Cohaesibacter gelatinilyticus: one gene and its partners. The protein of the gene in region 3 interacts with the protein of the main gene of each other region in a pairwise test. Links are inferred from orthologs where the notes say so. Each region holds a gene or a part of one and is shown on either strand. Other genes may lie near its edges. The genes, in order: CRO57_RS22785, rbsB and ileS.

What was found.
Region 1: the proteins of ileS (region 3) and CRO57_RS22785 interact in binary tests that used the Escherichia coli proteins (3 or more experiments, as listed by UniProt). The link is inferred for Cohaesibacter gelatinilyticus from one-to-one orthologs.
Region 2: the proteins of ileS (region 3) and rbsB interact in binary tests that used the Escherichia coli proteins (3 or more experiments, as listed by UniProt). The link is inferred for Cohaesibacter gelatinilyticus from one-to-one orthologs.

What each region holds. Positions count from the first base shown.
Region 1 is NZ_OBEL01000008.1:117,125-123,404, reverse strand. What follows is about bases 1-2,980. They hold CRO57_RS22785 (HyaD/HybD family hydrogenase maturation endopeptidase), read left to right. Parts: upstream 1-1,126; coding sequence 1,127-1,834; downstream 1,835-2,980. Other genes in these bases: CRO57_RS22770 (hydrogenase expression/formation protein), read left to right, coding at 2,651-2,980; CRO57_RS22775 (thioredoxin domain-containing protein), read left to right, coding at 2,143-2,658; CRO57_RS22780 (HypC/HybG/HupF family hydrogenase formation chaperone), read left to right, coding at 1,834-2,121; cybH (Ni/Fe-hydrogenase, b-type cytochrome subunit), read left to right, coding at 99-821; CRO57_RS22795 (nickel-dependent hydrogenase large subunit), read left to right, coding at 1-89. In the rest of the region: more of CRO57_RS22770, read left to right, coding at 2,981-3,598; CRO57_RS22765 (rubredoxin), read left to right, coding at 3,595-3,840; [NiFe]-hydrogenase assembly chaperone HybE, read left to right, coding at 3,840-4,478; CRO57_RS22755 (nickel-dependent hydrogenase large subunit), read left to right, coding at 4,475-5,662; hydrogenase maturation nickel metallochaperone HypA, read left to right, coding at 5,655-5,996; hydrogenase nickel incorporation protein HypB, read left to right, coding at 5,996-6,280.
Region 2 is NZ_OBEL01000004.1:82,474-90,160, forward strand. Bases 3,624-6,445 are described here. They hold rbsB (ribose ABC transporter substrate-binding protein RbsB), read left to right. Parts: upstream 3,624-4,504; coding sequence 4,505-5,386; downstream 5,387-6,445. Other genes in these bases: rbsC (ribose ABC transporter permease), read left to right, coding at 3,624-4,455; CRO57_RS16395 (substrate-binding domain-containing protein), read left to right, coding at 5,486-6,445. Outside these bases: CRO57_RS16365 (ABC transporter substrate-binding protein), read right to left, coding at 1-31; CRO57_RS16370 (LacI family DNA-binding transcriptional regulator), read right to left, coding at 77-1,171; rbsD (D-ribose pyranase), read left to right, coding at 1,555-1,983; CRO57_RS16380 (sugar ABC transporter ATP-binding protein), read left to right, coding at 2,008-3,498; more of rbsC, read left to right, coding at 3,511-3,623; more of CRO57_RS16395, read left to right, coding at 6,446-6,490; rbsK (ribokinase), read left to right, coding at 6,524-7,456. UniProt on the Escherichia coli protein: Part of the ABC transporter complex RbsABC involved in ribose import. Binds ribose. Also serves as the primary chemoreceptor for chemotaxis.
Region 3 is NZ_OBEL01000001.1:280,200-288,485, forward strand. The notes cover bases 1,889-5,309. They hold ileS (isoleucine--tRNA ligase), read right to left. Parts: upstream 5,008-5,309; coding sequence 2,089-5,007; downstream 1,889-2,088. Other genes in these bases: lspA (signal peptidase II), read right to left, coding at 1,889-1,991. Outside these bases: CRO57_RS01265 (porin), read right to left, coding at 1-205; CRO57_RS01270 (hypothetical protein), read right to left, coding at 688-1,404; more of lspA, read right to left, coding at 1,491-1,888; CRO57_RS01285 (hypothetical protein), read right to left, coding at 5,678-6,313; CRO57_RS01290 (bifunctional riboflavin kinase/FAD synthetase), read right to left, coding at 6,451-7,455; CRO57_RS01295 (MATE family efflux transporter), read left to right, coding at 7,798-8,286. UniProt on the Escherichia coli protein: Catalyzes the attachment of isoleucine to tRNA(Ile). As IleRS can inadvertently accommodate and process structurally similar amino acids such as valine, to avoid such errors it has two additional distinct tRNA(Ile)-dependent editing activities.

The DNA of each region.
Region 1 (6,280 bases), on a different replicon or contig from region 3:
CCTTGCATTCCTTCGATCCATGTCTTGCTTGTTCAACTCACGTGATGAGTGAAGAAGGAGAAGAGTTGGCCGAAGTTAAAGTGCGCTAGGGGGAGATCATGTCTGATACAGACCAAATATCAACTGAGAAAAGGCATAGTGAAGAGGCTGTCTATATCTATGATGCGCCGCTTCGGGTCTGGCACTGGGTCAATGCTTTTGCCATTCTGGTGCTGTGTGTCACCGGCTACTTCATTGGCCAGCCTTTGCCTTCTGTCGCTGGCGAGGCCTATGACCATTACATCATGGGCTATATCCGTTATTTCCATTTTGTTGCTGCCTATGTGGTGATGATCGGCTTCGCTTTCCGTCTCTATTGGGCCTTCATGGGCCTTCATGCCAAACAGATCTTCTTCGTGCCTGTTTGGCGCAAGAGTTGGTGGGCAGAATTGATCCACGAGATCAAGTGGTATGCCATGATGGTGAAGGAGCCGAAGAAATATATCGGCCATAATCCATTGGCAGTGCTGACCATGCATGTTGCCTTCGTCTGGGTTCTGATCTTCATGATCATCACCGGCCTTGCGCTTTATGGTGAGGGCACTGGCATGGGCACCTGGCAATTTGACTGGTTCTCGTCGTGGGTGATCCCGCTCTTCGGACAAAGTCTGGATGTCCATAACTGGCATCGCATTGGTATGTGGGTGATGATCTGCTTCGTCATCACTCATATCTATGTGGCGGTGCGCGAAGACATCATGTCCCGACAGTCCATCATCTCATCGATGATTTCCGGCTGGCGCATGTATAAGGACAGCCGCCCGATGGATGGCAGCGAATAGGCCAGATCCATATAATCAGCATTGCTGATCGGATCTGCGGGGACATGTCCGGTCGGCATAAAGGGCGCTCCAGGCGCCCTTTTTCTATGCTTGTAGTAGAGCTGCAGGACCTCAGGCAATCAGGGCTGGCTAGCCACTTTCCGCCCAGATGGCAGGATTCTTACCGTCTGAATTTCAAAAATGGATAGAAAAAATACATTTTTCTATAAAAATGATAAATTTCCTTCCATTTATCTATTGCCAACTGCGTCAAAATGCCCTTCAATGCCTGCCATCCCATGACCGGGGATTGGAGGACCTGCAACATGACCAGCAAAAGCGTCTTGATTTTGGGGATTGGCAATCTGCTCTGGGCCGATGAAGGTTTTGGCGTTCGTGCCGTTGATGAGTTGAACCGTCTGTATGAATTTGAGGACAATGTTACGCTGTTGGATGGTGGCACGCAGGGCATCTATTTGGTGCAGCATGTGCGCGACGCAGATATTCTGATAGTCTTTGATGCGGTTGATTATGGTCTGCCTGGCGGAACCCTGAAGCGCGTAGAGGGTGATGAGGTGCCGCAATTCCTTGGCGCCAAGAAAATCTCTCTCCACCAGACCGGTTTTCAGGAAGTGTTGGCCATGGCCGATATGATGGACGACAGGCCGGAGCATTTGCTGCTGGTTGGCGTGCAGCCGGTTGAGATTGAAGATTTCGGCGGATCCTTGCGTGATGAGGTCAAAGCCCAGATCGAACCATCCATTGAGGTCGTGCTTGACTATCTTGCCAGTCATCAGATCACAGCCAAGAAGCGCGTCGAGAAACTCCCCGAAGATGTCACGCTGGCTTGCAATGTGATGCTCACCAGCCGTTATGAAGACGAACGCCCGGATGAAGCAGAGGCCTGTCGTGTAGGTGACAGTCGGATCATCGCCGATGATCGCTGGTCTGCACCGGAAGACTTTGATGGCGAGATGCAGGATGCGGTCAAAGGTGCTCATACCCTATCCGTTACACCGGGGGACCGCCTGTAATGTGCATGGGAATCCCAATGAAGGTGCGGGAAGTCGGCTTCGGTTATGCGGTTTGCGATGATCGCGGTGCCGAGCGCATCATCGACACCATGCTGGTGGGCGAAGTGAAACAGGATGACTGGCTGCTTGTTTTCATTGATGCCGCTCGTGAAGTGATAGCCGAAGAAGACGCCCTGAAAATCCGCGATGCCTTGAAGGCGGTGCAATTGGCCATGATTGGCGATGGCAATCTGGATCATCTCTTTGCCGATCTGACCAATGTTGCACCCGCCCAATCAGACAAATGATTCCAGCTTAGGACCAGCAAAATGGACTTTTCTCCCTTAACGACCAGCATCATCGAGCGAGAACAGATCGCCATATTGAACGAAGACAATATGGCTGACTTTCTGGCCGAGAATGGCGACGTGATCCTGATGATCTGTGGCGACCATGAGCGGCTGATGGAAGTCAATGATGCTGCCGTGATCTTGCCCGAACTGGTGAAAGCATCCAATGGATTGCTGACCCCGGCTGTGGTGGAGCGTGGTTTTGAGCGTGATGTGCAGCGCCGCTATCGCTTCAGTTCCTTCCCGTCCTTTGTGTTCTTGCGCGATGGTGGCTATCTCGGCTCCCTCTCCCGTGTGCTGGATTGGTCCGACTATATCACCGAGATCAATGCCATCCTGGCCAAGGAGCCAAGTGAGCCGCCCGCTTTCAAAATTCGTGGCTTCGAGACGCCAGCCAAGATTGAGACTGGCGCGACAAACGGCACGGCCGTTGCACCAAAACCAGAAAAAAGCATGACAGATCGCCTGATCGAAGAAGGAGCAGACAATGTCTAAGGATTTGATCCCCCCCGCTTTTGGCTCACAAGGCCTTGGTTCCGGTTTGGGTGTTGGTTTGGGCAACAGCTCGGCAGCTCTTTCTTCTGGCTTTGGTGTCGGCCCCGGCTCGCAACCGGTCGATGAAGACGGTATGGAGCTGGACTATATGGAAATGCCGCGCGAAATGGCGACTTTTGATCCGCCAATCGCACCGGAGCCAGAAGACACGACCGGCATGATTGCTGGCAAAGCCAAGCTCGAAGAGCTGTTGGTTGCTTTGAACGCCTATAAAGTGGGCGGTGCAAAGGGTAAAGTTGATATTTCCGAATTGACCTCCACTGATCTTGGCCTGATCAATCAGATCCTTGGTGAAGGCGAGGTATCCATCGTCTGCGGCTCCAATATTCAGGCACAAGAATCTGTGCTGGCTGGTGTCTGGCGGGTGTTGACCCACGATGACAATGGCGCCCTGATCCGTGACGAGATCGAGGTTGCCGATTATCCCGCTTGCGTGGAGCAGGCTGTTTTTGCAGAAGCACAGACAAGTGTTGGTGATGTGGATGCACAATTGCCACCGGGAATCTTCAACGCGCCGTCACTGATCTCTGAACTTCAAGACAAGCAAGGCAATTATAAGTCAGGCGATGTGGTGCATAGCATCAATCTCACCCTGTTGCCGCAGACCGAGGAAGATCTGGCCTATCTCGACAATAAACTCGGCAAGGGCAAGGTGGTGATCCTGTCCCGTGGCTATGGCAATTGTCGTGTTTCCTCTACCGGCACGAAGAATATCTGGTGGGTGCAATATTATAACAGCCAGGACGCCATCATCCTCAATTCCATTGAGGTGATCGATGTGCCGGACGTTGTTTGCGCCGCGCAGGAAGATATTGAAGACAGCGCCGAGCGTCTGGAAGAGATCCTTGTTATCTATCGTGATGGCGGAGAGACGCAATGAGCGAGCAGCAACCCGGCCTCAATATGTCTTTTTCCGGCGGCTCCTTTGGCGGTGATCTCTCAAAATTGAGCGATGATAGTGTGCTGGAATGCAAGATCTGCTGGCATGTTTATGATCCCAAACATGGGGATGATGTCTGGCAAATTCCGGCAGGGACCCCCTTCTCTCAGTTGCCTGAGCATTGGGCTTGTCCCAATTGCGATGGTGCACGTGAAGATTTCATGGTGGTGGATCAGGCCTGATGACACAGCAACCAGAGCATAAGGATGAGCTATCGAGCGGAGCCAATATATGCGCCCGAATTGAAGCTCTGTTCGAGACAATCGAACAGGAGCGCATGAAAGATGTGCCCATCCTCAATGATGCTCTGTCTGTTGCAGCCTTTGGATTTGAGACACCCGATGCAGGCGGTGAGCTGAGCACTTATCGTGTGGGCGTGCTGCTGACGCCCTGGTTCATGAATTTGATGCTGCTGCCCTTGCGACCCAGTCAATTGGATGGACAAAGCTTTGGTGAAAAGCAGAGCCATCGCCTTCCCGCTGGCCATTTTGAATTCGTGGTGGGCCGAGAAGAGGAGCTAGGTGCCTTTTTGACCTGCTCTCTCTTCTCCCCTGTGTTCCAGTTTGCTGATCAGGAGACAGCCTGCCAAACCGCAAAAGCGGTGTTGGAAGAAGTTTTGCGGGTGCCGGAAGAACCAACAGAGCAAAGTCAGGCCGAACAGGATATGCAGGCCATTTGGAAGGGTGAATTGCCCGAGCCGGAAACAGAAGAGATTGTTCAACCAGATACGCGGGAACCGGCTCCAGCCAGCCTTAGCCGTCGAGAGGTGCTACGCGGATTGCGCCCTTCTTCCAAAGAGAGCCAAGAGGTGCGGCCATGATCCGCGAAGACCAGCTCTCCATCCGTCTGTCCCCGAATGAGGAAGACAAGAATAACTTGCGCGTTGATATCGTCTCGACGCGAAAAAGCGATTTGGCGCAAATTTTCATCGGCAAAACTCCGATGGAAGCATTGCCGATGATTCCGCGGCTCTATTCCATTTGCGGTATGGCTCATAGCTATGCGGCCATTCAGGCCTGTCAGTCCTTGGATGACAGCAGGTCGTCGGCAATTCATGAGGCTTTGTGTCTCAATGAAATGCTGCGTGAACATGTTTTGCATATCGCCCTGCACTGGACCAAACAGATCGGCACAAAAGCACCACGCGATCAGATGCCTGTGCTGGTGCAGGCCTTTGAAGCGATCTCTCTCAAGCTCTTGGCTTATGCGCAGTTTGATAGTCAGCCCAAGGAAAAGCTGGAAGCAGCCCTCCTTGTTGCCAAGCTGGACCGGATCACTGAGTTGCTGGATGCTCTCTTCTTTGGCCATGCTTTGAAAGGCTGGAAAGATCTGAAAACTTCGCTGGATCTGGTCGTTTGGTGTGGCGATGACAACGGCATCATTGCGCGCATGATCAATCAGAGTATCCGCTCGGACCATCAGGACATAGCCGCAATTGAACCCGCCTTTCTGCCTGATCTGTCCAAGCAAGACTGGCAGCAGCTTTTGCAAAGGAACAAAGGCAGCGCCTTTTGTGATCAGCCGGATTGGCAGGATGCGCCACATGAAACCGGGTCCTTGCAACGACAAAGGCAACATCCCCTGATCAGAGCTTTGATGCCTGCTGGCAAAGCCAATCTTCTGGCGCGCCAGACAGCGAGAATTCTTGATTTGCTGAGCGTCATGGCGCAATTGCGTGATCAACTCAAGGCACTGGATGGTTATAATGCGGCGCCGATATTGCTGCAAAAAAATGGCGCTGGTGTTGGTGTGGTTGAGACAGCACGCGGTCGACTGGTTCATGCCATCGATTTGCAGGATGGATTGATCCGGCATTGGTCCATCCTTGCGCCGACTGAGTGGAATTTTCATCCCAATGGTGCGGCGGCACAAAGCCTGTCCCGCCTCACACCGGGGCCAGGGCTTGAAGAGCAGGCCCGACAGATTATGCTGGCCATTGATCCATGCATTGCGTTCGATCTTTTGGATGCGACGGGATTGGGGAAAGGAGCTAGCTATGCATGAAATGTCCATATGTGAAGGCATTTTGCAGGTGATTGAAGATCAGGCGAAAGCGCAACAATTTGCCCGCGTCAAACGTGTTCGCCTGGAAATCGGACCGCTGGCTGGTGTGGAACTGGAAGCGTTGACTTTTTCATATGACGTGGTGACAAAAAACTCGATCGCGCATGAGTCCAAGCTCGAAGTGATTGAGTTGCCGGTGAATGGCTGGTGCATGCCTTGCGCCAAACAGGTCAGTGTTGCTGCGCGCTACGAACCCTGCCCCGATTGCGGCTCCTATCAGGTGGAGATTACCGGCGGCGATGAATTGCGGATCAAAGATATGGAGGTGGAGTGATGTGTACCGTCTGCGGATGTGCCCATGGTGAAGTGAGCATTGAAGGCAAGGATCCTCATCATGCCTCTCATGGTCATGCACATGATCACAGTCATGATCACGACCATGGCCACCATCATCATAGCCATGATGAACAGGGCGGAGAGACCCATCATTATGGCAAGGGACCAGCCCATGCCCATGCGCCGGGCCTCTCACAAAGTCGGATGATCCAGATCGAGACCGATATCATGGCCAAGAATGATGGCTATGCGCATGCCAATCGGTCTTTGATGCAGAAGAAA
Region 2 (7,687 bases), on a different replicon or contig from region 3:
CCTGGGTTGGAGCTACCAGAGCGGTTGTCATCAGGACAGCGGTCAGGATATGTTTCACGGGTCGTTCTCCCTGAGGTTATGAAGAAATTGAGGGTGTGGGATGGCATGACGGTGAGGAAGTTGCAGCTTCTTCGCCGTCCGTTGTTTTCACTTCGGGCGGGGCAAGGCTTCCACCGGAGCGAAAATGGTAGGGAAGGCGCAAGGCCTTCTGATCGGGCTCTATCAATTTGAGAGTATCCGATTTGGCGTCGTTGACGAGCCGGGCAAGGACATGCCGGGCAGCCATGCAGCCCATTTGACGAGCATTGGTTTCAATTGTCGCCAGACTGGGGTCAACCATACGTCCGATCTCAATGCCGTCAAAACCGACAATTGATAGGTGCTGCGGCACCTGTCGGCCAAGGCTTTTGGCTTCACGAATAGCGGCAATCGCCAGAAAATCGTTGGAGGCAAATATACCAGTTAGGCCACCGTGGGCGGCCAACAATTCATGAAGCAACAGTGAGAGATCTCCGCTTTGCTCTTCGATCTGAAGCAGAACTGGTTCCGCCATACCAAATGACTGACAACCTTTTTGAAATCCCATGAAACGCTCACGAGAGCGATCAGAACTCTGGAAATTCAAGGCCAAAAAGCCCGTATGGTGATGACCTTCGGCGTGAAGCGCTTGCGCCACCCTGTGAGCTGCGGCGAAGTTATCGATGCCGCTGGCCGGGAAATCCGAAACTGAGCGGTTGAACATCAGACATGCGGGAATGCCGCGATCTCTGATCATGTCGAGTGCTTTGCTTGTCCCGGTGTCATTGACAGTTAAAATGATGCCATCCACCTGTTTGGCAATCAAAAGCCGTGTTACATTCTGCTCTTCTTCTGCGTCATATTTGGAGCATGCCAAAAGCAGTTGATAGCCCTGTTTTTGCACTTCTTCCTGAATGCCCTGAACGGCATCGGCAAAAATCGGATTGGCCAGTGATGGGACAATGCATCCAATGGTGCGTGTGGTGCTGGATTGAAGCGAGCGACCAATATCGCTGAAAACAAAGCCAAGATCTTCAGCTGCAGCAAGGACCTTTTTGCGTGTTTTCTCACTGGTGGAGCCAGTCCCATTGAGTACTCGGCTGACGGTTGCAACACCGCATCCGGCTTTTTGAGCTACATCCTTTATGGTCACTTTGCTCTTCACAAATCTACCTGTCACTCTCGTATTAAATCAGCCAAGGAACAGCATGATGATAATATGGAAACGTTTCCAAAAGCAATAGCAAGAGTAAATGAAGGTTATGTGACGATCAGATTTCAGTCCAAAGACATCGAAAGAATAGTGTGAAAAATCTCCGCTTTGATACCAAAATCTGACCTGGATCGAGTGCTTTTCAGGTCAGGTTTTTCATAGAGAAGTCAAAGATATCAGCTGGTGATTTGATATTCTCAAACGCACTTTTGTTCTGGCGTGGTTGTTGCTTTTTAGAAATGTCGGAGCGCAAATAATCTCATAAAAACGTTTGCGCAAACGTTTTTATGAGATTATAACGGATTTCAGAGAACAGAACTGAGATGGATGTCGTGAAGAAATCTGCTTTGTTAAATTCTGATATTACACGGGTCATTGGCACAATGGGTCATGGTGATGGGTTGGCCATTGCTGATGCCGGATTGCCCATTCCATCTTCAGCCCAGCGTATTGATCTCGCCCTGACCCAAGGCGTTCCAGCTTTTTTGCCAACCTTGTCGGTTATTGGAACGGAATTGTTCGTCGAGAAGGTTTTGCTGGCAAACGAAGTGATCGATGTCAGTCCTGATTTTCATGCAGCGCTTCTTGTCCAAGTCAGGGATCTGTCCGAAAAGCAGGGCAGCGCGATTTCTATCGATTATCAGTCTCATGAAACCTTCAAGACGCGTTTGGCTGATTGCAAGGCCGTGGTCCGCACTGGGGAATGTACCCCTTACGCCAATATCATTCTCTATTCCGGGGTGACCTTCTAGCGATTGGCGAATGGGAGAAAGACAATGACGGCACTTCTGGAACTGGAACAGGTAAGTAAGTCTTTCTCGACGGTGTCTGTGCTCAAGCAGATTGATTTTCGCGTTGATGCAGGCCGGATTGTGGCGCTGGCTGGTGAGAATGGTGCCGGCAAATCCACCATGATGAAACTCATCACCGGCATTTATCCTCGTGATGAAGGTGTGATGAGGCTCGGTGACCGTGAGGTCAATTTCTCCTCTGCCCGACAGGCCATGGATGCCGGGATCGCGATGATCCATCAGGAACTCAATCTTCTACCAGAACTGAGCGTTGGTGAGAATATATTCCTTGGCCGCGAGCCGACTGATGCATTTGGTCGTATCCTCTGGAGTGAGATTGAAAGTCAGTCCCGCCGTTGGTTGGAAGAATTGAAGCTGAGCATTGATCCAAAGGAAAAGCTCGCCAATCTCTCCATCGCGCAGCAGCAGATGGTGGAAATTGCCCGAGCGCTTTCCATGAATGCCGACATCATCATCATGGATGAGCCAACCGATGCACTGACCGATATTGAGACCACGATCCTTTTTGAGATTATGGATCGCTTGCGCCAGAGCGGAAAAGGTTTGGTTTTTATCTCCCACCGCTTGGGAGAGATTTTTCAGATTTGCGATGACATTGCTATTCTGCGTGACGGCCAGATGGTGCATCAGGGACCGGTTGCTGAGATCAGCGAAGATGATTTGATCCGCCATATGGTTGGGCGCGAACTGACGGACCAGTATCCTTACGAAGCATTGCAGCGCGGTGATGTGCGTCTTTCAGTCTCTAATCTGGTTGCCCATAATGTGAAGGGTGTTTCCTTTGAAGCTCATGCTGGTGAGGTTCTTGGCTTTGCCGGTCTGGTCGGAGCAGGGCGAACCGAACTAGCCAAGGCCATTTATGGTGCCAATTCAGTCAAATCCGGAAGCATAGAGATTAACGGCAAGTCCTGTCGTCTGAAATCTCCCCAAGACGGAGTAAAGGCGGGCATCGGCTATGTGACGGAAGATCGAAAGCATGAAGGCTTGATCCAGATGCATGCCCTAAGTGCCAACATGTCTCTGACCGGTCTTTCGCGATTTCTCAATCGCCTTGGTATTCTTGATAAGGCCAGTGAGCGAGAACAGATTGAAAAATATATCAAGGCCTTCTCGGTGAAGACCCATGGCATGGATGCCCAAATTTCACAATTGTCCGGGGGTAATCAGCAAAAGGTCTCCATCGCCAAATCCCTGATGCCACGTCCGGATATTCTTATTCTTGATGAGCCGACACGAGGCGTGGATGTCGGTGCTCGTCGAGAAATCTATACCCTCATCAATACACTCAAGAGTCAAGGTTTGTGCATTTTGCTGATGTCGTCCGACATGCCCGAATTGCTCGGTATGTCAGATCGCATCCTGGTGATGTCCGAAGGCAAGCTGACCGGGGAATTTTCCCGTGACGAAGCCGATCAGGAAAGCATCATGCGCTGCACCGTTGCCGAACATGTCTAGGAACCGATTTCCATGAACCTGAAATCCTTCTTTTTCAATAACATTCCGCTGTTCGGCCTGCTGGTGCTCATGGCATTGGTCGCCATGATCAGCCCCAGTTTCCTGACGGTTGACAATCTTCTGAACATTCTGCGGCAAACGTCCGTCAATGCGATCATCGCAGCTGGCATGACCTTCGTCATTCTGACAGCAGGGATTGATTTGTCCGTTGGCTCAATCTTGGCTTTTGCAGGCGCGATCTGTGCCTCCATGATTGCCATGGATATGCCAATCTTTGCAGCTTTCTCTGCAACCATTGCCATTGGTGCCGTGCTTGGAGCTACACAGGGCAGCATCATCAGCTATTTTGGCGTTCAGCCATTCATCGCAACCTTGGTGGGCATGACGATGTTCCGGGGGGCGACCTTGGTTTATACCAATGGTCGCCCAATTTCGACCGGGGATTTTGATGTTGCCGAGACCTTCTATCAGTTGGGTGGTGGCTATATAGCGGGCATCCCGGTGCCGGTTGTTATGGCCTTTGTGGTTTTTGTGGGTTGCTGGTTCATTCTCAATCACACAGCTATCGGGCGCTATGTCTATGCCATCGGCGGCAATGAGCAAGTGGCCAAGTTGGCCGGTATCAATGTCAACCGCGTCAAGATCATTGTCTATGCATTGTCCGGTGCACTGGCGACTCTCGCCGGGTTGGTTTTGACCGCCCGCCTGGAATCCGCCCAACCAACGGCGGGTCTTGCCTATGAGCTGGATGCCATCGCAGCCGTTGTGCTTGGAGGAACGTCCCTCGCTGGCGGTAAAGGGCGCATCACGGGTACTTTGATCGGTGCGCTCATCATTGGCACGCTCAACAATGCGCTCAATATTCTCGACGTCTCATCCTATTACCAGATGATCGCCAAAGGCGGCGTCATTCTTCTTGCCGTGATGCTGGATCAGCGCGGCAAGGCGGACAGATAAGCAGACCCAATACACTTTTATTCAGACACTATATACAGGGAGTGAAATCATGAAAAAGTTTATCGGTATGGCACTGGCAACCAGCCTGATGCTTGGCACCTCCGTTTCCGCCAAGGCTGAGGAAACACTGGCGCTGGTCATCTCCACCTTGAACAATCCGTTCTTCGTGACCCTCAAGGAAGGCGCTGAAAAGAAAGCGGCTGAGAAGGGTTATAAATTGTTGGTTCTGGATAGCCAGAATGATCCTGCGAAGGAACTGGCCAACGTTGAGGATGTGCTGAACAAGAAGATCTCTCTTATGATGATCAATCCGACAGATTCTGACGCTGTGCGCAGTGCCATCAAGGCAGCGAACCGCAAGAATGTGCCGGTTGTGACCCTCGATCGTGGTGCCAATGGTGGTAAGGTTGCCTCCCATATTGCTTCTGATAATGTTCAGGGCGGCGAGATGGCAGGTAAACTCATCGTTGATATGCTGAAAGGTAAGGGTAAGGTCGTTGAACTACAGGGCGTGCCTGGCACTTCTGCTGCTCGTGATCGCGGCGAAGGTTTCAACAAGGCCGTTGCCATGGCATCTGGTATTGAAGTGGTTGCAAGCCAGGCCGCTGACTTTGACCGCACCAAAGGCCTGAATGTGATGGAAAACATCCTGCAGGCTCAGCCAGAGATCAATGCGGTCTTTGCTCATAATGATGAGATGGCGCTGGGTGCAATCAAGGCGATTGAAGCTGCCAAACGTGACATTTTGGTCGTCGGTTTCGATGGCACCGATGATGCCGTTTCTGCCGTGAATGAAGGTACTCTTCTGGCAACGGTTGCCCAGCAGGCTGCGAAAATCGGTTCCATGGGTGTGGATGTGGCAGAACAAATTCTCAAAGGTGAGAAAGTTGCCGACTATACTCCGGTAGCCTTGAAGGTTATCAAGAAATAAAGGATAGTCCGGCTCCGCAACTTATGAGAGCTGGATTCTTGAATCTGGATCCGGTGCCGATAAGCGCCGGATCATCAACCTCGATCACTGTGGGTGGACATGATAAGTATCAAAGATGTGGCGCGAGCCGCCGGAGTCTCTCCCTCCACCGTGTCTCACGTCATCAACAAGACCCGATTTGTCGCGCCTGAAACCAAGGTAAAGGTTGAAAAGGCCATCGACGAGCTGGGCTACCAGCCAAGCTCTCTGGCCCGTGCTTTGAAGATCAAGAGCACCCGTACAATCGGCATGCTTGTCACCTCCAGTACCAACCCCTTCTTTGCCGAAGTTCTTCGTGGTGTGGAAGAGGGCTGCTACCACAATGATTACAGCCTCATCCTTTGCAATTCCGGCGATCAACATGAGCGTCACATCAGCTATCTCAAGGCTCTGATCCAAAAGCGTATCGACGCGCTCATCGTCATGACGACGTTGGCCGATGAGATTTTTTACGAAAAGCTCGCGGCATTGGACAGTCTGCCAAAGGTTGTTCTGGATTCCGAGCAAACCGGTTTTGCCTGCACCATTGGTGACGATTCCGTTCATGGCGGTGAATTGGCAACCGAGTTTTTGCTCAAGCGCGGCTTTAAGCAGATTGCCTGTTTGACCGGGCCTGCGGGCCATCCTCGTTCGCGCGATCGTCTTCGTGGTTTTCATCGCGCCATGAACGAAGCCAAGGTTGAAGTGAATTCGAGCCTGATTATTGAAAGTGAATTGACCGCTCCTGGTGGTTATGAGGCCATGAGTAAGCTGTTGCAATCAGGTCAGCAGGTTGAAGCTGTCTTTGCTTTCAACGACATGATGGCAATTGGTGCCTATAAAGCTGCGCAGGAACGTGGTTTGGCAATCGGCAAGCATATCTCGATCATAGGCTATGATAATCTCGAATTGTCCAAATATATCACCCCAACGCTGACCACGGTAAACCAGCCAAGCTATGAATTGGGGCTGAAAGCGGCAGGTCTGCTGATCGACCATCTGGAGAATAAAAGCGAGCTCCCAAAAGTCATTGAGATGGAGCCAAGCTTGATTGTTCGTCAGTCTGTTGCAGATAAATTCGAATAAAACCCGATACTCTTACAAATCCAAGGAAGCCTCATGTCCATTTCAGTGTTTGGCAGCATCAATATCGATCTGACTACCTATGCTCAGACACTTCCGGCTCCCGGTGAGACTTTGCTGGCGGACCGTTATGTCCTCGGTCTTGGTGGTAAGGGCTGCAATCAAGCGGCGGCTGTTGCCAAATTGGGCGCTGATCCTGTTCTGGTTGGGCGTGTGGGTGTCGATAGTTTCGGTAAAAGCGCTCTGGAAGAAATTGGCAAGCTTGGCTTGTCCACCTCTCATGTTCATATTGATCAAGACAATAATAGCGGTTTGGCCGTGATCGGCGTTGATGCCAAGGCGGAGAACTCCATTTCCGTGATTGGCGGAGCCAATATGGCGATTGATCAAAGTGATGTCGCTCGAGCCGACGATGTATTCAAGGCTGTCAACATTCTGCTTTTGCAAATGGAAATTCCACTGAAGGCCGCAATGCAGGCTGCTGAGAAGGTACGTACCAATGGCGGATTGGTCGTACTGGATCCAGCTCCAGCCCCAAAGGTTGGATTGTCGGAAGATATTCTCGGACACATCGATATCATCACACCGAATGAGACGGAAACAGAAATCCTGACCGGAATTCGCCCAAGGAATCGTGAAGAAGCGGCGCAAGCCGCTCGCCTGTTGCGAGAGAGAGGCGTTTCAATTGCTATCATCAAGCTGGGTGCAAAGGGGGTCTATTTCCAAAGTAGCCATGAAGAAGCTTTCGTGGAGCCGTTCAAGGTCAGCAGTATCGATAGCGTTGCTGCGGGAGATTGCTTCAATGGCGGTTTGGCCTTCGCGTTGGATGAAGGCATGCCATTGGTTGAGGCTGTTACCTTTGCTTCAGCCTGTGGGGCGCTTTCCACCACAAAGAAAGGGGCATCCGCTTCTGCCCCAACCAGAGAAGAGGTTGAAACACTTCTTAGGTCTTGCATGTTCAATCCGTGAGGTCATCAGGTATAGGATATAGTAGTGCATCACCATTCTTATAATTTTACCTTTTGATAAAATTATAAGAATGGTGATGCTATTGGTAATTAAAAAATTAGTTGTAATATCTGATTGTGCTCTTTTGGGGTTGTTATGGCGAATAAGGATTTTAGCTAAGATTTTTATGATGTAGAGAAATTTTTCTAAATATTATTTTTCAAAATAAGAATATATGAAAAGTATCTCCTA
Region 3 (8,286 bases):
GCTCGTTGAAGCGGAATTCAGCACGTACGTAACCGGAAACTTTCAGGCAGGTATCGGTACCTGGGATGAAGTGATAACCAGCGCCATAAGCGTTACATACTTTAACGTAATCTACTGGCTCAGCTACTGGCAGATCAGCTGCCTGAGCAGCACCACCGGCAACCAGAGCAGCTGCGGAACCAAGGATAAGGCTCTTGATGTTCATTGTTTCTGACCTTCTTGTCATAAAGAACTTTTTCGCAGAGACCGTTCCAGTCAGTCCGATGGGGTCATCTGCTTGCGACAAGGGTGACAATACTCCTTTTTGGAGCGGGATCAATTGCTAGCTGGTTTCCCCCAGATCCATTTGACCTAACTGTTGCACAAAAAACACAAAAACAGCAAAGAACCCCGGAAATCTGCCACTTTGTTACTGATTGGTTAACGGAGAAAGGGGAGGGAAACACCTGAAATGATTGATCTGTCATCGTGGATTCCCGTAGTCCTCTGTGAGCTGGACAATTATTGCGCCAACAAATCGAGTCGGATCAGGGCGGACAATGTTGGTTTATTCACCAAGGGAAAGAAACACTTTGACATGATTCCCTCTGGCAAGAAGAAGCACGGTTGAATAAGTCTGGTATGATTTGAAAAAAAGCTCGCCAGAGGACGAGCTTTAAACGGTTCGATAAAGTGACGTGCTGACAATCAGAATGGCCACAATTTGGAAAATAGTCCTTTGGACTCTTTCTCTTCAGGTCCTTCGACAGCTACCTTGTCGAGTTCTCTTTGCACCTCAGGAGAATGTTGACGATACTTTTCAGGAGGTTGAGTCAGATATTTGCGTTTATATTTGCCACCTGACTTGCCATTGGCTGCATTAATTGCTGCCAACCTCTCACGAACTTTTTGATTATATTCTTTCAGTTTGCCAGGTTCTCTATAGTCTGGCTCCTCAATCTGGGTGAAGGAAGTCACGCGCGGATCATTCTTGATGATGTAAGCACGTTGTTCGGGAGGCATACGACGGATTGCCTCAAGCAGAGCCTTCCGCTCCTGATCATTCATCGTTTCCAACCGCTGATGATAAGCCTTGCGAAGCAAGTCGGGGTCTTTTGGCCAGTCTGCCGCATTAACCAAGCGACCGGTGTTCGATGCGTTCAGAGGATTGGGAAGTTGGGAACTTTGCGGTGGCACAACCAGACCCGGGCGCGATGAATAGTCAATTTGCGCCTGATTTTTGTCTCCAGACGAAACAGCCGCAATGCCTTGAATGTCATTAAGCAGTGCTTCTTCCTGAGAAACCCCGGTGCCATAGGTCGTGCCGCCAATACCATTTGCACAAGCTGACAGACCAAAAGCCAATCCAACACCAAGACCAAACCGAGATGCGGTTTTATAATCAATTCGGACAGAAGATTTCATGACATGTTGCCTTACTTTGAATGGTGATTGGCAGTATCACCGGATACGCAAATACAAACTATGGTCGAAGCCTTTGCGGTGACAGATCACAGCTTTGCGGCACCATTGCGACCAGATCCCAAAAAAGAGTCATATATCAGTATGGCCGCCCCTGCAACGATCCATACATCTGCAAGATTGAACACATACCAGGAAAATTCTCCCCAGTAGAAGTGAAACAGATCCACTACGGCTCCGTAGTAAAGACGGTCAAGACCGTTTGCGAGGGCGCCACCGAGAATCAATCCCAATCCGATTGAAATCAGACGGTCATGATTGCGCCAGATCCAAACACTGATGAAAAGTGAGGCAAGGATGGCGATGGCGACAAGAATATAACGGCCCAAATCACTGTTTTGCTGAAAAAGTCCATAGGAAATGCCGCGATTCCAAACCAGAACAAGATCGAAAAAAGGAGCGATACGCACTGGGCCGAATGTCTGCATATGCGATTGAATGTCAAAGCCGAAAAGCATCCAGAATTTAAAGGCTTGATCACTGACAAAGGCAACCATTGCAATGATAAAGCCGGTCAATCGCACAGACACATCAAACTCCAGATATGATAAAGAGCCTCAAGGATCGGAAGGCTGACAAATGAACAAGGTCAGGATTATATAATCCTGACCTTGAATTGCGGCATTATTATTGTGTGTCCAGCTCACGCATGGCGGCAGCATCGCGCAAGGAAAGATCAGGATAATCGCTATCCTGTCCGACCTCTGGCAAAATTTTCCAGGAACGTTGGCATTTCTGGCCTTCTGCAAGAGCAGGAATCACACCGACCCCGTCAACATCATCCAGGGTGAATGCTCCTTCCGGAGCAGGGGCATTGATCAACTCCGCCTGTGATGTGATGGATAGATCAGCAAGATCAATCCCGTCCATGGCACCCAGCAATTCATCATTGGTGACATAAACCTTCGGCGCGGCCTCAAGAGAGGAACCAATACGTTTCTCGCGACGTTCGATTTCCAGAGCTCCGGTTACGACCCGACGAAGTTCACGTACCTTGGCCCACTTGTCAGCCAGTTCCTGATCTTTCCAGTCAGATGAAACTTGAGGGAATTGCCGGAAATGGACCGAATCTCCGTCAGACGGGAAGCGGGACAACCATGTCTCTTCCATAGTGAACGGCATGACAGGAGCAAGCCAGGCAGTGAGGTGCATGAATAATTCATGGATGACATAAAGCGCTGCTTTACGACGTGCGGAGCTTGGACCATCGCAATAAAGAGCATCCTTACGAATATCGAAATAGAAGGCCGATAGCTCAATGCCCATGAAATAGTTCAGCTCAGACGTGATTTTCTTGAAATCAAAGGTGTCATAAGCGGAGCGAACCATCGCATCCAGCTCATAAAGACGGTGCAGCATCAAGCGTTCCAGCTCCGGCATTTCAGAGACAGCTACTTCTGTTCCATCATAATGAGCCAAAGAGCCCAACATCCAACGGATGGTGTTGCGAAGCTTGCGATAGGCATCAGCATTGGTTTTCAAAATTTCCGGCCCAATGCGCTGGTCGTCGCTATAATCGGAAGAGGCCACCCACAGACGTAAGATATCCGCACCATATTGCTTGATCACATCTTGCGGTGCGATCGTGTTGCCAAGAGACTTGGACATCTTGCGGCCATCTTCAGCCATGGTGAAACCATGGGTCAAGACGGCATCATATGGTGCACGGCCACGAGTGCCGCAGCTCTCGAGCAAAGAGGAATGGAACCAGCCGCGATGCTGGTCAGAACCTTCCAGATAAAGATCGGCTGGCCATTTCAGGTCATCGCGTTGTTCCAGACAAAAAGCATGGGTGGATCCGGAATCAAACCAGACATCAAGAATATCGTCGATTTTTTCCCATTCAGACGGATCATAATCAGGTGAGAGGAAGCGCTCTTTCGCACCGTCTGCAAACCAAGCATCAGCGCCTTCAGCACGGAAAGCGTCAAAAATACGGTCATTGACCGAGCTATCCTGAAGAACAACCGCCGGATCATCTTTCTTGATGAAAATGGTGATAGGCACACCCCAGGCGCGTTGACGAGAAATCACCCAGTCCGGGCGGGTTTCGATCATGGAGCGCAGGCGGGTTTGGCCGCTGTCAGGAACAAAACGGGTCTCGTCAATTGCTTTTAGGGCGCGACAACGCAAGGTATCACCCTGGCCATCTATATCGCGATCCATGGCGATGAACCATTGTGGCGTATTACGGAAGATCAGTGGTGCCTTGGAACGCCAGCTATGGGGATAGCTGTGTTTGATCTTGCCTCGTGCAAGCAGGGCACCAACTTCGACCAGCTTATCGATAACAGCAGGATTGGTGGTGCCTTCGCCGCCTTTGCGATTGAGAATATATTGCCCCTGAAACAAAGGCACATGCGGATAATAGGAGCCATCCTCCGCCACAGTATGAGGAACTTCCGGCGTGCCACAGTCTGCAAATCGCTCGCGATTGGCAACGAAAACTTCATAGTCATCGGCACCATGGCCCGGAGCGGTATGAACGAAACCGGTACCGGCATCATCGGTCACATGGTCGCCATCAATCAATGGCACGTCAAAGTCGAAGTAACCATCGGTGCCGTCGATACCGCGGAACGGGTGTTCGCATTCCGAGATGACTGACGGATCAACATCGAACTTGCGCTCATAACCCTCTACGCGGGCCGCAGCAAAGACGCTTTCAGCCAAGGCGTCAGCCAGCACCAGCTTGTCACCAACTTTGCCCCAATTGTCATCAGCAGCGGCCGTGATCTCATACAGGCCATAAGAGATGGCATTGGAGAAACAAACTGCACGGTTGCCGGGAATGGTCCAAGGGGTGGTGGTCCAGATCACAACATCTGCATCAAGCAACATATCTGTCTGATCTTCAGCAACAGTGCCATGAAGGGCAGAGATGGGAAACTTCACCCAGATGGTGTGAGAGGTATGATCCTGATATTCCACTTCGGCTTCAGCCAGAGCGGTTTTTTCGACAATTGACCACATGACCGGCTTGGAGCCCTGGAAGAGTTGGCCGGACATGGCAAATTTCATCAACTCGCCAGCAATGCGTGCTTCTGCATCAAAGGTCATGGTCTTATAGGGATTGACGAAATCGCCAACCACACCAAGACGCTTGAACTCACCGGCTTGAATGCCGATCCATTCGGATGCAAAGTCACGACATTCCTGACGAAATTCATTGACTGGAACGGTATCCTTATTCTTGCCCTTCTTACGGTACTTTTCTTCGATTTTCCATTCGATTGGCAAGCCATGACAGTCCCAGCCAGGGACATAGTTGGAATCGTAGCCCCGCATCTGAAAAGAGCGGGTAATGATGTCTTTCAGAACCTTGTTGAGAGCATGACCGATATGCAGATGGCCATTGGCGTAGGGAGGGCCATCATGCAGCACATACTTTTCGCGACCCTTGGAGCGTTCACGCAAGGATTGATAAAGATTCTGCTCTTCCCAACGAGCCAGAATTTTGGGCTCATTCTTTGGCAGTCCTGCACGCATGGGGAAATCGGTTTTTGGCAAAAACAGCGTTTGGGAATAATCGCGGCTTTCCGTCATGGATATATCTTTCGTTCAGTTTTGCGCCTTGACTGTCTCAATCCCGTTCAAGTGTCATCGGGAGAAACATTGGTGGCACCTATAAGACTTGATCACTTCTAGCGCGATCTATTGGAATTAGGAAAAGAAAGATCTGAAGACACCAGATCAAATTCCTTATATCCCGGTCCCTCGCGGGCGTCCGTTAAAGACGCCGATCACGCGAAGGCCGGGCCAGTAATTCGACCTATCAACCCGCCGGGACGTAAAATTTGTGAACCGGGAAGGGGCGCAAGAAGATAGATGCCCGTCATTTGCCTATAAGCCTTGGTGTGCATGTTTGCAGTCATCCTCTTCGGATGGCCTTGCCATATCTGCGCGGACATTAATTCAACAAAAACCCAAGGGCAACCCCAGTATCAAGGATAATGGGCGGGCAAAAGCTGGAGAAAGGGAAATAGATAAAAATTACCTGCTATCAGTTGAGTGAAGAGACAGGTGATGTCCCAAAAGCTGTCTGCAAGGCACCATTAGGTGTTGGCAATAGTAGGGATGAAGGTGGGAACTGCTGTTGAAGGTGGTTATATTGCTCATCAGGGCGAGGTCAGAGCGCCCGATCTTGAAATAATGCCTGATTGATGAACAAGGAGAGGGGGAGAGAGAAATTACCCTCTCTTATAATATATTGCGTTTATAATATATTGCGTTCTTTTCGTTGCTTGGTCAGCTCATCCAGCAACAGAGAGAAGCTATCAAGTGGCCAGGTGATAACTCTACGACCACTTGCTTCGGGTAAATCCAGCTCCAATGCATCGCCTTCACGCCAATCGGCTAGAATGATTTCGGCAGCTTGTCCTTTGATCTTGCAGCTGTTGCCGCTGCAATCCCCCAAAGACATGATCTTCGCTTCACCATTCTTACCGCGAATGGTTGCTTTGACGTCGGAAAAATCCAGGTCTGCTTCAAGATTGAACAGCAATTGCGGAATTCTTGATCCCGTGCTTTCTTTTTCATAGGTCAGATGCAAGATGGCAGCACGAAAATTCGGGTCTGGGCTGTAAACATCGACCAACTGGCCATAACAACGCGCTTGCGCCTCGCCTGAAGCTTTGTCACAGGTCAGATCCCAGGCACCATCATAGCTTTTGTAAAATTCGGTATTTCGGCTTTCCAGTTTTTGTCCGAAGAGTGAGAAACCGCCAGCAGCGAAGAAACCACCGCCCGCCACAAAAAGGCCAGCCAATGCCAAAAGCCAGCTTTTCCGCAAGCGATAAGGCACAGAACGAGAGGGAGGGCCGGAGGGTTTTGGCGAATTGGCGATAGTCATGGGTTTAGTCCTTGAAAGCAACAGCAATGGTTGCTCTACGGATAGTCAAACCGTGACAAAAAAGGAAATCACCTTCGAAAACAAAAATGTGAGCAGATGAGAGAAAACGCCATTGAACAATTTGGCTTGATGGATTTTCAATCGTTTGAGATCCCACCCCATAAGGTTGTTTCCAAAGGACTAAGAGCTGCCGCATCAGACAGAATGGCTCTAGCTTGCGCACTATCTTCATCCATCTGCAGGATCAGCGTATCCAGACTGTCGAATTTTTCTTCCCCACGCAGATAGTGATACAGTGCAACACGAACGCTTTCATCATAAAGATCATCTTCAAAATCAAAGACATGAACTTCGAAGATTGGAGCGCCATTGTCAAAGGTCGGACGTCGACCATAACTGGCAACTCCGTCGTGAACTTGGCCATTGGATCGCATCAAACGTACCGCATAGACACCTTCTTTAAGACGACTATTGTCCGCCAGTTTCAGATTGGCAGTCGGATACCCCAGTTTGCGGCCATTCTTTTCTCCATGAACAACGGTGGAGGTAAAGAAATAGCGATAACCCAACAATCGGTTGGCCGGATGGGTTGCTCCATCTTCCAGGGCTTGACGAATGCGTGTGGAGGAAACAGCATCGCCGGTGCGGTCAGCCTTCATATCAACGATCTTGACGCCAAAGCCGTGCTTATGTCCCTGCTCACGCAGAAAATCCGGGCTTCCTTTACGATCTTTGCCAAAGTGAAAGTCGTAACCGGAAATGACTTCACGGGCGTCTAGCGCCTTGATCAACATATCTTCAATAAAAGACTCTGCTGATTGGCTGGCAAACTCTTTGGTAAAATGAAGCGAAATCATGCCGTCGAAACCCAAAGCTTCGGCCAGCAAAGCTTTCTCATCATGAGGTGTCAGTCGAAAAACCGGATTGTCGGGGCGAAAAACACTGCGTGGATGGGGTTCAAATGTCAGCATGATTGCCTTGACGCCCAACTTGCGCGCTTCTACCAGGGCATCTTCCAGAACCGCCTGATGCCCTTTATGCATGCCATCAAAATTGCCGATAGCCACCACGCCACCACGGACCGAGTCAGGTAAGGGGAAAACAGGCTGTTTCAAATCGACAAACGTGTGGGCAGACGCCATTGGCCGGAGCTCCCAGGCAAAGACATAAGGGGTTGGAAATATGTGGCGCGACGTTGCCCAAAAGCAACGATAAGGTCAAGATATTTTCTGATACAGAACAACTATCCCCCGCCAATCTGGCATTTGCTGCCTTTATCTCATGATTCAACCTCAAACGGATCAACGATACAGCTAAATAGCGAGCGTCTTTTCACTATACAATTTGGTGAAGACAGGATAGGGTCGCCTTATCAAATAATCTGACACATCTATGCGATTATGGCGTCTGCTTCTTCCAGGATTATTCCTGAGCATTCCCCCAGATCAAAAAGTTGCGTCGGATCTCCATGACTTGGTGAGACTATGCATAAGAGTGAAAACCAGAGGCCTGATGGCGTCGATGGTGGTACGGATATTGCCAATGGTGATGCTGCGATTGGAAGGTCGCAAGACACCCTGAGCTGGGGACAGGAATTCAAGGCAACCTTCATGCTTGCCTTGCCTTTGGTGCTGACCCAGTTAGCCCAAATGGCCTATTTTACGACTGATGTGATCATGATGGGATGGCTCGGAAAAGATGCTCTGGCTGCCGGATCACTTGCGACGGCCCTGCTTCATCCAATCCAGCTTTTCGGGATTGGCGCGCTAACAGCTGTCGCGCCCATGGCGGCGCAGGCCATAGGTGCCAAGGACTATACCTCGGTGCGCAGAACAGCCCGTCAAGGGCTGTGGCTCACCATCATTCTCGGCGCTTTACTCATTTTCTTGCTGTTTCAAAGTGAATGGATTTTTGCTCAAGTGGGGCAGGAAAAAGAGATCTATCTCCAATCCTCGTCCTATCTTTATTATGCG